Regions from separate parts of the Selenihalanaerobacter shriftii genome, predicted to be linked through region 2. Evidence: a T-box and tRNA genes for the amino acid it is inferred to sense, from the RefSeq annotation. Region 2 holds a T-box; the other holds one or more tRNA genes.

Region 1 (6,329 bases), on a different contig from region 2:
CAAATCCCAAGATAAGGTTTCCCATAGAGTAATTCTAGTAAGATCCCTGAAAGACTATCAGGTAGATAGGCCAGAGGTGTACAGATAGCAATATCTTTAGCTGACTGGTACTAATAGATCGAGGATTTGATCTAGACAAAACAAATACAAATATCATTGTGCAGTTTTGAAAGTATAGTTTTTTCTTGACAAGTTACTAAATAGATGGTATATTATTAAGTGTTGTAATAAAGTTTGTGATTATCTTTTGTTTTTGAAGAAGTCGTTTTGTTTAACAAGAAATCTTTTTACTAAGTAAGAAAGTTCTTATTAAGTAAGAAAACTTCTTGACAAACATTATAAAAGATGTTATATTATTAGATGTTGCTGATAAATTTTAGATAATAAAAGTAAATAAATTTTCGGTGGTAATTGCGGAGGGGTAACACCTGTTCCCATTTCGAACACAGCAGTTAAGTCCTCCAGCGCTGATGGTATTGCAAGGGTAGCCTTGTGAGAGAGTAGGTCACTGCCGGAACTTTAATATTTAATATATTCCCCGATAGCTCAGTTGGTAGAGCAGATGGCTGTTAACCATCGAGCCGTAGGTTCGAGTCCTACTCGGGGAGCCATTTAATGAATGTCCCCATCGTCTAGTGGCCTAGGATACCAGGTTTTCATCCTGGCGGCAGGGGTTCGAATCCCCTTGGGGATGCCATAATAGTATGCAGGTTATTCACGAAAGGTTTTGTTTTCTAAAACCTGTAGGGATGCCACTTTTAATAGTTGACAGTTAACAGATTACAGTTGACAGTTAAAACATTAAGAACAGACACTGCAAACTGAATATGGGCGAATAGCTCAGTTGGGAGAGCACCTGCCTTACAAGCAGGGGGTCACAGGTTCAAGTCCTGTTTCGCCCACCATTTATGTGGGGATGTAGTAGAGCTGGTCCACAACACCGGCCTGTCACGCCGGAGGTCGCGGGTTCAAATCCCGTCATCCCCGCCATCAAACAATCACTCAGCCTAGAAAACAAGGCTGACTGTCAGAGTTATGTTTACTAATAAAGTGTGATAGCTGAAATTCTTGATTTGATAGCATTAGTATATTACTGACACTGATAACTGACATTGTAAACTTTATGTGCTGACGTAGCTCAGTTGGGAGAGCAGCTGACTTGTAATCAGCAGGTCATCGGTTCAAGTCCGATCGTCAGCTCCATTTACAATATGGGCCATTAGCTCAGCTGGCAGAGCACCTGACTTTTAATCAGGGTGTCGGAGGTTCGACTCCTCCATGGCTCACCATTAATATTATTAACGCGGGGTAGAGCAGTACGGTAGCTCGTCGGGCTCATAACCCGGAGGTCGTCGGTTCGAATCCGACCCCCGCAACCAGATATGGCGAGATAGCTCAGTCGGTAGAGCAGTGGATTGAAAATCCTCGTGTCCCCGGTTCGAATCCGGGTCTTGCCACCATTTTTTATGCGAAGGTGGTGGAACTGGCAGACACGCTAGATTTAGGATCTAGTGGGTTTATCCCGTGCGGGTTCGACTCCCGCCCTTCGCACCATTTATATTTTATCATGCGGGAATAGCTCAGTTGGCTAGAGCACCAGCCTTCCAAGCTGGGTGTCGTCGGTTCGAGTCCGATTTCCCGCTCCATTTTATTTGCGCCTGTAGCTCAGGTGGATAGAGCAATGGACTTCTAATCCATGAGTCGGGGGTTCGAATCCTCCCAGGCGCGCCATTTTTCATAACAGAATATGGTGGGTGTAGCTCAGTTGGTTAGAGCGCAGGATTGTGGCTCCTGAGGCCGTGGGTTCAAATCCCATCACTCACCCCATAAATTTGAAATTAATTTTCTTTTATAGATAGGCCTTTAACACTTTTAAGTGTTAAAGGCTTTTTTTATTATTAAATTTCATTATTTATTCATATTGATTGTATATAATTAAATTATGATGAAAAATTTCTAATAAAATTAGAGAGTGATACTTAATTTTGGTATAATTACAGTATAGTATATAGATTCAATGGCATATATGATTAGTAGATAAATATCTGGGGGGATTAATAATGAGTAAACCAAAAATTCTAGTTGTTGATGATGAAGAGAAGATTACCAAAGTAGTAAAATCATATTTACAACAAAAAGGGTATGAGGTCTTAGTTGCTTATGATGGTAAAGAAGCACTAGAAATTACTAATAATGAAGAATTAGACTTAGTAGTGCTTGATTTAATGTTACCTAAATTATCAGGAGAAGAAGTTTGTAAAAGGATTAGATCTAAATCTGACCTACCTATTTTAATGTTAACGGCTAAAACTACTGAAGATGACAGAATTAATGGTCTGAACATAGGTGCAGATGATTATCTAATAAAACCATTTAGCCCTCGTGAATTAGTTGCTAGAGCTAGAGCTATTTTAAGACGTACCAGTGATAGAAAAGAGTCAACAGCAGAAATTTTAAGTTTTAAGAGTGGAAATGATAAATTAGTTATTGATACGTTAAAACATGTTGTTAAATTTAATGGTGAATCTGTTGATGTAACAGCTACTGAATTTAAATTATTAAAGATTTTAGTTCAGAATCCTGGTCAAGTATACTCACGTTCACAGTTGACTCAATTAGTTCAAGGGTATAATTACGATGGTTATGATCGAACTATAGATGCTCATGTTAAGAATTTAAGACGGAAATTAGATATTACGTCTGATCAATATATTAAGACTGTCTATGGAGTTGGTTATAAATTTGAGGTGCTGGAAGATGAGGGTTAAATTATATGTAAAATTAGCCGCAGTTTTTTTAATTGTAACTCTTTCAACAATTGTTCTAGTTGGAGGAATTATTAATATTGCACTTAATAATAGATTTAAAGATTACGTTATGAATAATGAAGAAATTAAAAATCAAAGAATTATTGATTCTTTAGAAAGCATTTATAGGCGACAAGGAAATTGGAACAATGTTGAAAGTCAGTTAAGGCATTTAGAAATGATGACTGGGCGTAGAGTAGAAGTTACTAATAATGGTAGAGGTGTTTTTGATTCTAAAGAATGTAGACCGATGGGTATGATGGGTGAAGGTATGATGGGTGGAGGTATGATGAGAAATGATAGAAGAAGGCGAGGTAATAATCAGCGTCAATCACGTTTTGAACCTAATTCTGAATCAGAATCCTCTCGAACTGTCAAACTACCAGTTAAAGTCGACTCTAACGTAGTTGGATATGCTCACATTACTCCTTTAGAACATGAAGGTTTATGGAGTAAACAAGATATGTTGTTTAGAAAGACTATTAATCGTTCAATAATAATTGCTGGAGTCATAGCTGGATTAGTTGCTTTAGTAATAAGTTTCTTTATTTCTAAGAGGATTACTAAACCTGTACGAGAGATGACTGAAGTTGCTCAAGCTATGGGAGAAGGAGATTTAAGCCAAAGAGTAGAAGTTACTTCTAAGGATGAAATAGGAGTTTTAGGTGAACAAGTTAATCAACTGGCTACAAAGCTACAAAAATTAGAAATATTACGCAAGAAATTAACTGCTGATGTTGCGCATGAATTACGTACTCCATTAACTACTATTCAAAGTTATATTGAAGCATTTCAAGATGGAGTAATGTCAATTGATGAAGGTAATTTAAATTCTATTCATGAAGAAGTATTAAGGTTAGTAGGTTTAGTAAGTGATCTACAAGAATTAGCCATAGCTGAAGGTGGAAAGCCTAATTTTAAAGCAGAATTAATTAATCTTAAGAAATTTGTTCAAAGTCGAATTAATGGACTGTCAAAATTATTTACTGATAAAGATATTGATTTAAATTTAACTTTACCAAATGAAGATATTAAATTGGAGTTCGATAAAAAGGCTTTAAATAAAATTATTCGGAATTTGATTTCTAATGCTTATAAGTATACTAATTCTGGTGGAAAAGTGTCGGTTAATTTAAAGAAGCAAGAAGATAAAGCTTTAATTACAGTTCGAGATACAGGAATTGGTATTTCTAAAGAGGAATTGCCTTATATTTTTGAAAGGTTTTATCGAGTTGATGAATCAAGAACTAGGGAGACTGGTGGTACAGGGATTGGATTAGCTATAGTTAAAGAATTGATTGAATCTCAAAATGGTATAATTACTGTTGATAGTGAGCTTGGAGAAGGAACAGAATTTAAAGTCTGGCTGCCGATAAAAGAATGATAATTTTGTCTTTTTGCAGGGGATTTATTGACTTAGATAGAATAGTATGAAAGAAGAAGTAGTACTAATAAAATCTAGGTGGTGATTTATAAGTGAAACAGAAAAAGAGACGAGATTTGATTATAATTAGTTTAGTATTATCTATCATGTTACTTTCTAGTGGCTTGCTTTGGGCTAGTGGTTCCAATGATAATTATCAAGCAGGATTGAAGGCTTTTAGAAAAGGTAATTATCAAGTAGCTGTACCTAAATTAGTAGCAGCTATTTCTGATAATCCAGACTTAATGTATCCTCATTATGTGTTAGGATTAACTTATTATCGATTAGAACAATATAAATTTGCTGAGACTCAGTTTAAAAAAGCACATCAGATTAATCCTGAGCATTATAGAGTAATGGTTAATTTAGGTAGGGCTTATTTAAAAAGAAATAAACTAGGACAAGCTATTGAAATTACTAAAATGGCTATAAATGTTAAAAAAGAAGATGGTGATGCTTATAATGTACTTGGTCGAGCTTATATGAATCAAGGAAATTTACAAGAAGCTATCAATAGTTTACAGCAAGCAGCTAAGTTAGATGATGAGAATTACTATATTTTAAATAATTTAGGATATGCTTATATTCAGACGGGAGAATATAAAAAAGCAATTCCTGTGTTAAAGGAAGCAACAAAATTAAGGCCAACAGTACCTTATTTATATAATAATTTAGGGATAGCCTATGAAAATACTGATAATTTAGACAAGGCAACAGAAGCATATCAAAAGGCTTTAGATATTAATAATAACTATACTAAAGCTAGAACAAATCTAAAACGAGTCAAAAGATTACTGGAAGAAGATTAATTGTAGATAACCCCTAACCTTAATAAAGTTAGGGGTATTCTAATTTATAAGTATAGAGTTATTATTTAATACACATCCTATTAGTACTAACAAACTTTAAAGTAGGGTGTATAATCATGACTACAGAATATTGTTTTTTGCTAGGAGCTGGAGCTTCTGTACCAGCTGGCATACCAACTATGAATCAACTATATGAGTTATTTTTAGAAATTTTAACTCAAGAGGAATTAGAATTCATAAATCAGTTAGAGACAGTGCTTGATAGACATAGAGATGATGAGAATTCATTTAATTTAGAATCTATACTTAGAATTTTAAATTTAATTAATAGAGTAGATAAAGAACCAATTCAGTCTTTCTTTTGTGGTTTTAAGGATGGTATTGAAAATAATTTAGATTTAGTTGGACCAATGATTAAGAAATTAAAAGGGCTAATTAGAGAAGAATGTGTTACTAAAGAAAGAAATATAGAATATATATTACCTTTGATTAAGTTTATCCATGAAGCAGATGCTTTACAAATATTCACTTTAAATTATGATTTAATTATTGAGATTTTATGTGAACTATATAGGTTAAAATATACTGATGGATTTAATTTTACTTGGGAGCCTAAATTATTAGAAAATGATCGAAAATATGATTTAAGGTTATATAAGTTACATGGTTCAATTATTTGGCATCGAACTCAAGAGGGAAAGAGTTTAAAAATTCCTATCATTAATTATGAAGGAGAGTTGAAGTATTTTTTAGGTTCAGAACTATCTAATATGTTAGTCTATCCAGAAGAGAACAAACAAGAACCTTTTCAACGACTATTAAAGTATTTTGACCTGGAGTTATTAGAAAAGAGATTATTAATTAGTATAGGTTATAGTTTTTGTGATGCTTTAATTAGACAGCGGGTATTAGATGGACTTAAAGATAATCCCAAACTACATATTTACTTAATTTGTCCTAATGCACAGGAGATTTTAGAAAAGTATTTCAGTAATTATCGTCAACGGGTTACTGTTTTTAATCAAGGTATCAAAGAAATGTTAACTGATGATTCATTATATTTTAAATTAAAAGAGTTTCTTAAGAGTAATAACTAGCGAAAAAGTGACTACTTTAGTAATTTTAACATTAGAATAGATAGGAGTGTAACAGATGTCAGTAATAATTTGGTTTTTATTATTAGGTTTAACTATAGGTTATTTAGAAATAATTCCTGAAAGGTTTTCAAGTTTAACCGACAATTTAATTACTGGAGGTTTGATTCTATTACTATTCAGTATGGGAGTTGAA
Region 2 (6,329 bases):
TATTTTACATTCTTTGGTCAAATGGTCATTTTATTATTAATTCAAATTGGTGGATTAGGTTTTATGACTACTTCTACACTCTTTGCTCTATTATTAGGGAAGAAAATTAATTTAAGTGAAAGAAGAATTTTACAAGAAGAGCTCAATCATTTTGATCTAGCTGGTTTAATTAGATTAGTTAGATATGTAACCTTGTTAACATTAGGAATTGAATTTATAGGAGCAGTCTTGCTTTTCTTTAAGTTAATATATAAATATCCTGTACCGCAAGCTATATTTTATTCAATATTCCACTCTATTTCAGCCTTTTGTAATGCTGGTTTTGATTTATTTGGAAATAGCTTAGCCAATTTTACGAGTGATTTTTATGTGAATATGGTGATCACTAGTCTATTTATCATAGGTGGAATTGGTTTTGCAGTAATTGCTGATTTATATCGTTATAGAAAGTTTGAACGTTTTTCTTTAAATACTAAATTGGTATTGGTAACGACTATTACTTTAATTTTGTTAGGTACGGTCGTTATCTTTATTTTAGAATATTCGAATCCAGCTACTTTAAAGAATTTATCATTGAAGGGGAAGTTGTTAGGAGCTTATTTTCAAGGAGTAACACCGCGAACAGCTGGTTTTAATTCCATAGCTACTGGAAAGATGCGAAGTGCTAGTCTCTTTTTTACTATAATTTTAATGTTTATTGGAGCTTCACCAGGTTCCACTGGTGGAGGATTAAAAACAACTACAGCTGGAACCTTAATAGCAGTAGTAGCTAATTTAGTGCGGGGAGAAGATGAAGTTATATTATTTAAAAGAAATTTAGCTCGAGATATAGTTTATAAAGCATTAGCTGTTACTATCATTTCTTTGGGTTGGGTTATATTTATAACTATGATTTTAACTATTACTGAAACAGCTAATTTTTTGCAAGTTTTTTTTGAAGCAGTTTCTGCCTATGGAACAGTAGGACTATCAACGGGAATTACCGGATCTTTAAGTACTATAGGTAAAATAATAATTGTTCTCACCATGTTTTTAGGAAGAGTAGGTCCTTTAACTATGGCAACAGCTATTGGTGAAAAGGAACAGAAAGGTAAGATTAAATATCCAGAAGAAAAGGTGCTAATCGGTTAGTATGTTAACAGGGAGGCAATAAGATGAAACAATTTATAGTAATTGGATTAGGAAGATTTGGTTCTAGTGTAGCCAAAACTCTTTCTGAAAAAGGTTATGATGTTTTAGCTATTGATAGAGCTGAAAGTAAAGTACAAGAGATATCTAATATAGTTACCCATACAGTACAAGTTGATGCTACAGATGAAAATTCTCTTAAAACTTTGGGGGTTAGTAATTTTGATGTAGCAATAGTTAGTATTGGTGAGGATATACACGCCAATATTTTAGCTACCTTAATATTAAAAGAATTAGGAGTTAAACATGTAGTAGTTAAGGCTCAAGATAGATTACATGGTAAAGTATTGAGTAAAGTAGGAGCTGATAAGATAGTTTATCCAGAAAGAGATATGGGAACTAGGATAGCCAATAATTTAATTTCATCTAATATGCTGGATTATATTGAATTTGCGCCAGATTATAGTATTATAGAGATAAAGGCGACTAAGAAGATGGATGGTAATAGTTTGGCTGATCTAGAATTAAGGAGTAAATTTGGAGTTAATGTAATGGCAATTAAAACAAGAGAAGGATTAGAGATTACTCCTGAAGCAGAGAAAATAATAAGAATGGGAGATGTATTAATAGTAATCGGTAATAATAAAAGTTTAGAAAAATTACGTCGTTTTAGTAGTTAGGGGGGGTTTGATGTCTGGAATAATTTCTAGTGCTCAGAATTCAAAAGTAAAATTTTTAAGATCATTATATAGGAAAAAGTATCGTCGTAAACATAAGAAGTTTTTATTGGAAGGTAGTCGGATTATCACTGAGGCTTTAAAAGAAAATGTAGATATCTATCAAGTCTTTTATTCAGATCAATTTTTAGATAGGCAGAGTAATAAAGAATTAATTAATCGACTAAAATCGCAAACAGAAGTGATTCAGATTACAGATTCTTTATTAAAGGATATAGCCGACACTGAAACTCCACAAGGAATTATAGCCATAGTTAATCAGCCTGAATTTGAATTAAATGAATTTTTAGCAGATGATAATGATTTCTTTTTGATTATAGACCAAGTTCAGGATCCTGGAAACTTAGGTACAATTATGAGAACTGCTGATGGGGCTGGAGTTGATGGAATTTTTATATTGAAAGGAACAGTCGATATTTATAATTTGAAGAATATTAGAGCTACTATGGGTTCAATATTTAGGTTACCAATTTTTAACTTAGATCGGCCAGAAAATATCAAAGAGGTATTACAGACAGAAGATATTCAGGTAGTAGCAGGTGAGATTACCACTAATGATTACTATTATGATTTAGATTATCGAAAACCAACAGCTTTAGTAGTTGGGAATGAAGGTTCAGGAATACGGAATGAGGTCTTGGATTTGGTAGATCATAAAGTGAAAATTCCATTGAATTCAGGGATAGATTCTCTAAATGTAGCTATTGCTACTGGAGTAATGCTTTATGAAGTAGTAAGGCAGCGAAAGAAAAGTGGAGAATGACTTGTAAAGGTTTAACAGTTATGATATAATCTATTTTAACAGATATGATTAATAAAATTCCTTGAAAGGGTGTGGTCTTTAGTGGTGACCGCAGATTTGTTCTGGAAGCTTTTTGAACAGACAGGCTCTATTCAGGCGTATTTGGCTTATAGGATTCTTATAGGTACTGCTTATGGAACTCTTTAATTATACTAAGCAGTAAATAATTTAATAAGAGATACAGGCTAAGAAAGAGTGTAGTAATCTAGTGTCAGTCTTTACAGGGAGAAGGTACTATTGATTGAGAGTGTCTTTAAAGATATATTAGATGAAGTTTCGCTCTGGAGCTATTCGATTGAAAGATAGTAGGTCGAATCGGTTTCCCACCGTTAAATGGAAGTAAGAGTTAATATCTAATTGATTTTCATTAAATTAGCTAGAGTAAGTAGGGTGGTACCGCGGCTCTCTCGTCCCTAAATAGGATGAGAGGGCCTTTTTTATATTTAGGGATTAAATTATGAGTTATAATTTAAATTTATATATAGTACTCATGATTTTTATTTATAGCTTAAAATTTATTATTATATAAGGAGGATATGAAAATGGAGGAAAAGTTAAAAGAAATTGAGCAAGCAGCCATTAATGATGTGGAAGAAGCAGTTGATTTAGAAGATTTAGAACAGGTTCGAATTAAATATTTAGGAAAAAAAGGAGAGATAACTGAGATTCTTAAAAATATAGGTAGTTTACCTTCTGAACAACGGCCAGTGGTTGGTAAGTTATCAAATCAAATCAAGGGCAAATTAGAAGGATTAATTGCCAAAAGAAATACTGAATTGAAGGAAGTCCTTAAAGAAGAAAAATTGCAAACGGAACAAATAGATGTAACATTACCTGGAAAACAAACAGATTTAGGTAGTAAACATCCTTTAACTCAAACCTTTAACGAAATAAAAGAGATCTTTCTTGGGTTAGGGTTTAAAATAGCTGAAGGTCCTGAAATCGAAAAGGATTACTATAATTTTGAAGCTTTAAATATTCCTAAAAGTCATCCAGCGCGGGATATGCAGGATTCTTTCTATATTTCTGAAGAAGTTTTATTGAGAACTCACACTTCGCCGGTACAAGTAAGAACTATGGAAGAAAGCGAAGTTCCGATTCGAATTATTGCTCCTGGGCGGGTTTATCGAGTAGATGAAGTAGATGCTAATCACTCTCCAGTCTTTCATCAAGTAGAGGGATTAATGATAGGTGAGAATGTTTCATTTAGTGATTTGAAAGGTATTCTAATTAAAGTAGTAAAGGAGTTATTTGGTGAAAATAGAGATGTAAGATTTAGACCTAGTTATTTTCCATTTACTGAACCTAGTGCTGAAGTAGATGTTTCTTGTGCAATATGTGAAGGAGAAGGATGTAGTACTTGTTCTCATACTGGTTGGTTAGAGATACTGGGTTCTGGTATGGTACATCCTAGGGTTTTAGAAATGTCAGGTTTAGACCCAGAGAAGGTAAGTGGTTTTGCTTTTGGAATGGGAGTAGAAAGAATTGCTATGTTAAAGTATGGAGTTACCGATATTCGTTTATTCTATGAAAACGATAAAAGATTTTTAGAACAGTTTTAAATGAATTTTAATTGTAACATCAATATATTTAAGGAGGTAAAATAGTAATGAATGTTTCATATAAATGGTTACAAGAATATATAGATTTTGATTATAGTCCTCAAGATTTAGCAGAAAAATTAACTTTAGCTGGTTTAGAAGTTGATAAGATAGTTTATCAAGGTGAGGGATTAGAAGATGTAATAATCGGTAAAATTTTAGAGATTAATAAACATCCTAACGCCGACAAGTTATCGATTTGTCAAGTAGATTTAGGAACTACAGAAGAAGAGATAGTCTGTGGTGCTAATAATATGGAGAGTGGCGATAAAGTACCAGTAGCTCCAGTAGGGACTCAATTGCCAAATGGTATGGAAATCAATGAGGTAGATTTAAGAGGAGTAAAATCTCGAGGGATGCTTTGCTCTGCCGATGAGTTAGGATTACAAGAAGACAGAGCTGAAGGTTTGATGATTTTAGATCAAAGTTTAGAAATAGGAAGTAAGTTTATAAATGCTTTAAAATTAAATGACTTTATTCTTGAATTAGATTTAACTCCTAATTACGCTGATTGTTTAAGTATGATAGGAGTAGCCCGAGAAGTAGCAGCAATGACTGGAAATGAATTAAAACTGCCTGAACCTAAATTTGAGGCTAAAGGACTTGAAGTTTCTGAATTAACAAGTATTAATGTAGAAGATGAAGATCTATGTCCTAGATATACAGCAAGAGTAATTAAAAATGTAGAAGTAAAGGAATCTCCTTTATGGTTACAAAAACGATTGAGAGCTATAGGAATTAGACCAATTAATAACATAGTGGATATTACTAATTATGTGTTAATGGAGTTTGGCCAGCCATTACATGCATTTGATTATGATAAATTAGCTGAAAATAGAATTGTAGTTCGTAGAGCTAAAGCTGGGGAAAAATTAATAACACTTGATGACGAAGAAAGAGAATTAGATGAAGATATGTTGGTTATTGCTGATGCCCAAAAACCTGTTTGTGTTGCAGGAGTAATGGGTGGAGCTAATAGTGAAGTAACAACTAAGACAACTAATATTTTGCTTGAGTCAGCTAGTTTTAATCCAATTAGTATTAGAAAAACAGCTAAAAAGTTAGGGTTACATAGTGATTCATCACATAGATTTGAACGTGGTGTAGATATTAATGGTACTAATTTAGCTAGTAAGCAAGCGATTGAATTAATTTTAGAATTAGGTGGAGGAAAAGTAGCTAAAGGAGTTATTGATGCTTATCCTGAACCAGTAGCACCATTAAAGTTAGAATTAAGAACCGACAGAATTAATAAGTTATTAGGAACTGAGATTTCTTCAGAAGAAATGGTGAATTTATTAGAAAAATTAGAGTTTGGTATTGAAGAAAAAGATTCTAAATATATAGTTAAAATACCTACCTTTAGAGGTGATATAAGTCGAGAAGCTGACTTAGTAGAAGAGATTGCTCGTATGTACGGATATGATAAGATAGAAGTAACATCACCTTCAGGAAAAATTCTACAAGGTAAAAAGACTTGGAGACAGTCAATAGAAGATAAGACTTTAGATATTTTAACAAGTCTAGGCTTGTTTGAAATTCAGACATTTAGTTTTACTAATCAAAAAGTATTTGATCAAATAAAATTACCTACAGATAGTAGCTTAAGAGATACTGTAAAATTAAATAATCCTTTAAGTGCTGAACATGAAGTAATGAGGACAACATTAATCCCAAATCTATTAGAAGTATTGAATAGAAATGTTAATCGCAATATAGAAAATATGGAAGCTTTTGAATTGAGTAGGGTCTTTACGCCGAAAGAAACGGAATTACCAGAAGAAAGATTATTATTATCTGGTGCAATAATGAAGAAACAAGATAATGATATGTGGAACTTAGATGCTGCTAATTTCTTTACTGCAAAAGGTAAAGTGGAGAGGTATTTAGAGGAATTAGGAATTGCTGATTATGAATTTATTAGTAGTCAACATCCAAGCTTTCATCCAGGAAGAACAGCAGAAGTTATGATTAAAGGAGAAAAAGCTGGGTTTTTAGGTGAATTACATCCTGATGTGATTGAAGAATATGATCTTTTATCTAGAACAACTCTATTTGAAT

What was found. A T-box is a leader RNA that pairs with one kind of tRNA and senses whether it is charged. The one in region 2 lies ahead of pheS (phenylalanine--tRNA ligase subunit alpha), so its partner is inferred to be a tRNA-Phe.
Region 1: it encodes a tRNA-Phe, which carries the amino acid that the T-box ahead of pheS (phenylalanine--tRNA ligase subunit alpha) is inferred to sense. The anticodon was not compared.

What each region holds. Positions count from the first base shown of each region.
Region 1 covers NZ_FUWM01000005.1:157-6,485, forward strand. Annotated here, with positions in the region: partial or broken rRNA gene B5D41_RS02365 (23S ribosomal RNA) at 1-134, shown strand, start outside; rRNA gene rrf (5S ribosomal RNA) at 401-517, shown strand; tRNA gene B5D41_RS02375 (tRNA-Asn) at 536-611, shown strand; tRNA gene B5D41_RS02380 (tRNA-Glu) at 622-697, shown strand; tRNA gene B5D41_RS02385 (tRNA-Val) at 830-905, shown strand; tRNA gene B5D41_RS02390 (tRNA-Asp) at 913-990, shown strand; tRNA gene B5D41_RS02395 (tRNA-Thr) at 1,128-1,203, shown strand; tRNA gene B5D41_RS02400 (tRNA-Lys) at 1,214-1,289, shown strand; tRNA gene B5D41_RS02405 (tRNA-Met) at 1,303-1,379, shown strand; tRNA gene B5D41_RS02410 (tRNA-Phe) at 1,385-1,460, shown strand; tRNA gene B5D41_RS02415 (tRNA-Leu) at 1,469-1,554, shown strand; tRNA gene B5D41_RS02420 (tRNA-Gly) at 1,570-1,646, shown strand; tRNA gene B5D41_RS02425 (tRNA-Arg) at 1,655-1,731, shown strand; tRNA gene B5D41_RS02430 (tRNA-His) at 1,751-1,827, shown strand; gene B5D41_RS02435 (response regulator transcription factor) at 2,061-2,768, shown strand; gene B5D41_RS02440 (sensor histidine kinase) at 2,758-4,191, shown strand; gene B5D41_RS02445 (tetratricopeptide repeat protein) at 4,284-5,039, shown strand; gene B5D41_RS02450 (SIR2 family protein) at 5,156-6,136, shown strand; gene B5D41_RS02455 (LysO family transporter) at 6,192-6,329, shown strand, end outside.
Region 2 covers NZ_FUWM01000034.1:9,959-16,287, forward strand. Annotated here, with positions in the region: gene B5D41_RS13250 (TrkH family potassium uptake protein) at 1-1,131, shown strand, start outside; gene B5D41_RS13255 (potassium channel family protein) at 1,155-1,808, shown strand; gene B5D41_RS13260 (TrmH family RNA methyltransferase) at 1,819-2,628, shown strand; gene B5D41_RS14030 (YqzL family protein) at 2,710-2,814, shown strand; T-box leader at 2,846-3,085, shown strand; gene pheS (phenylalanine--tRNA ligase subunit alpha) at 3,210-4,229, shown strand; gene pheT (phenylalanine--tRNA ligase subunit beta) at 4,277-6,329, shown strand, end outside.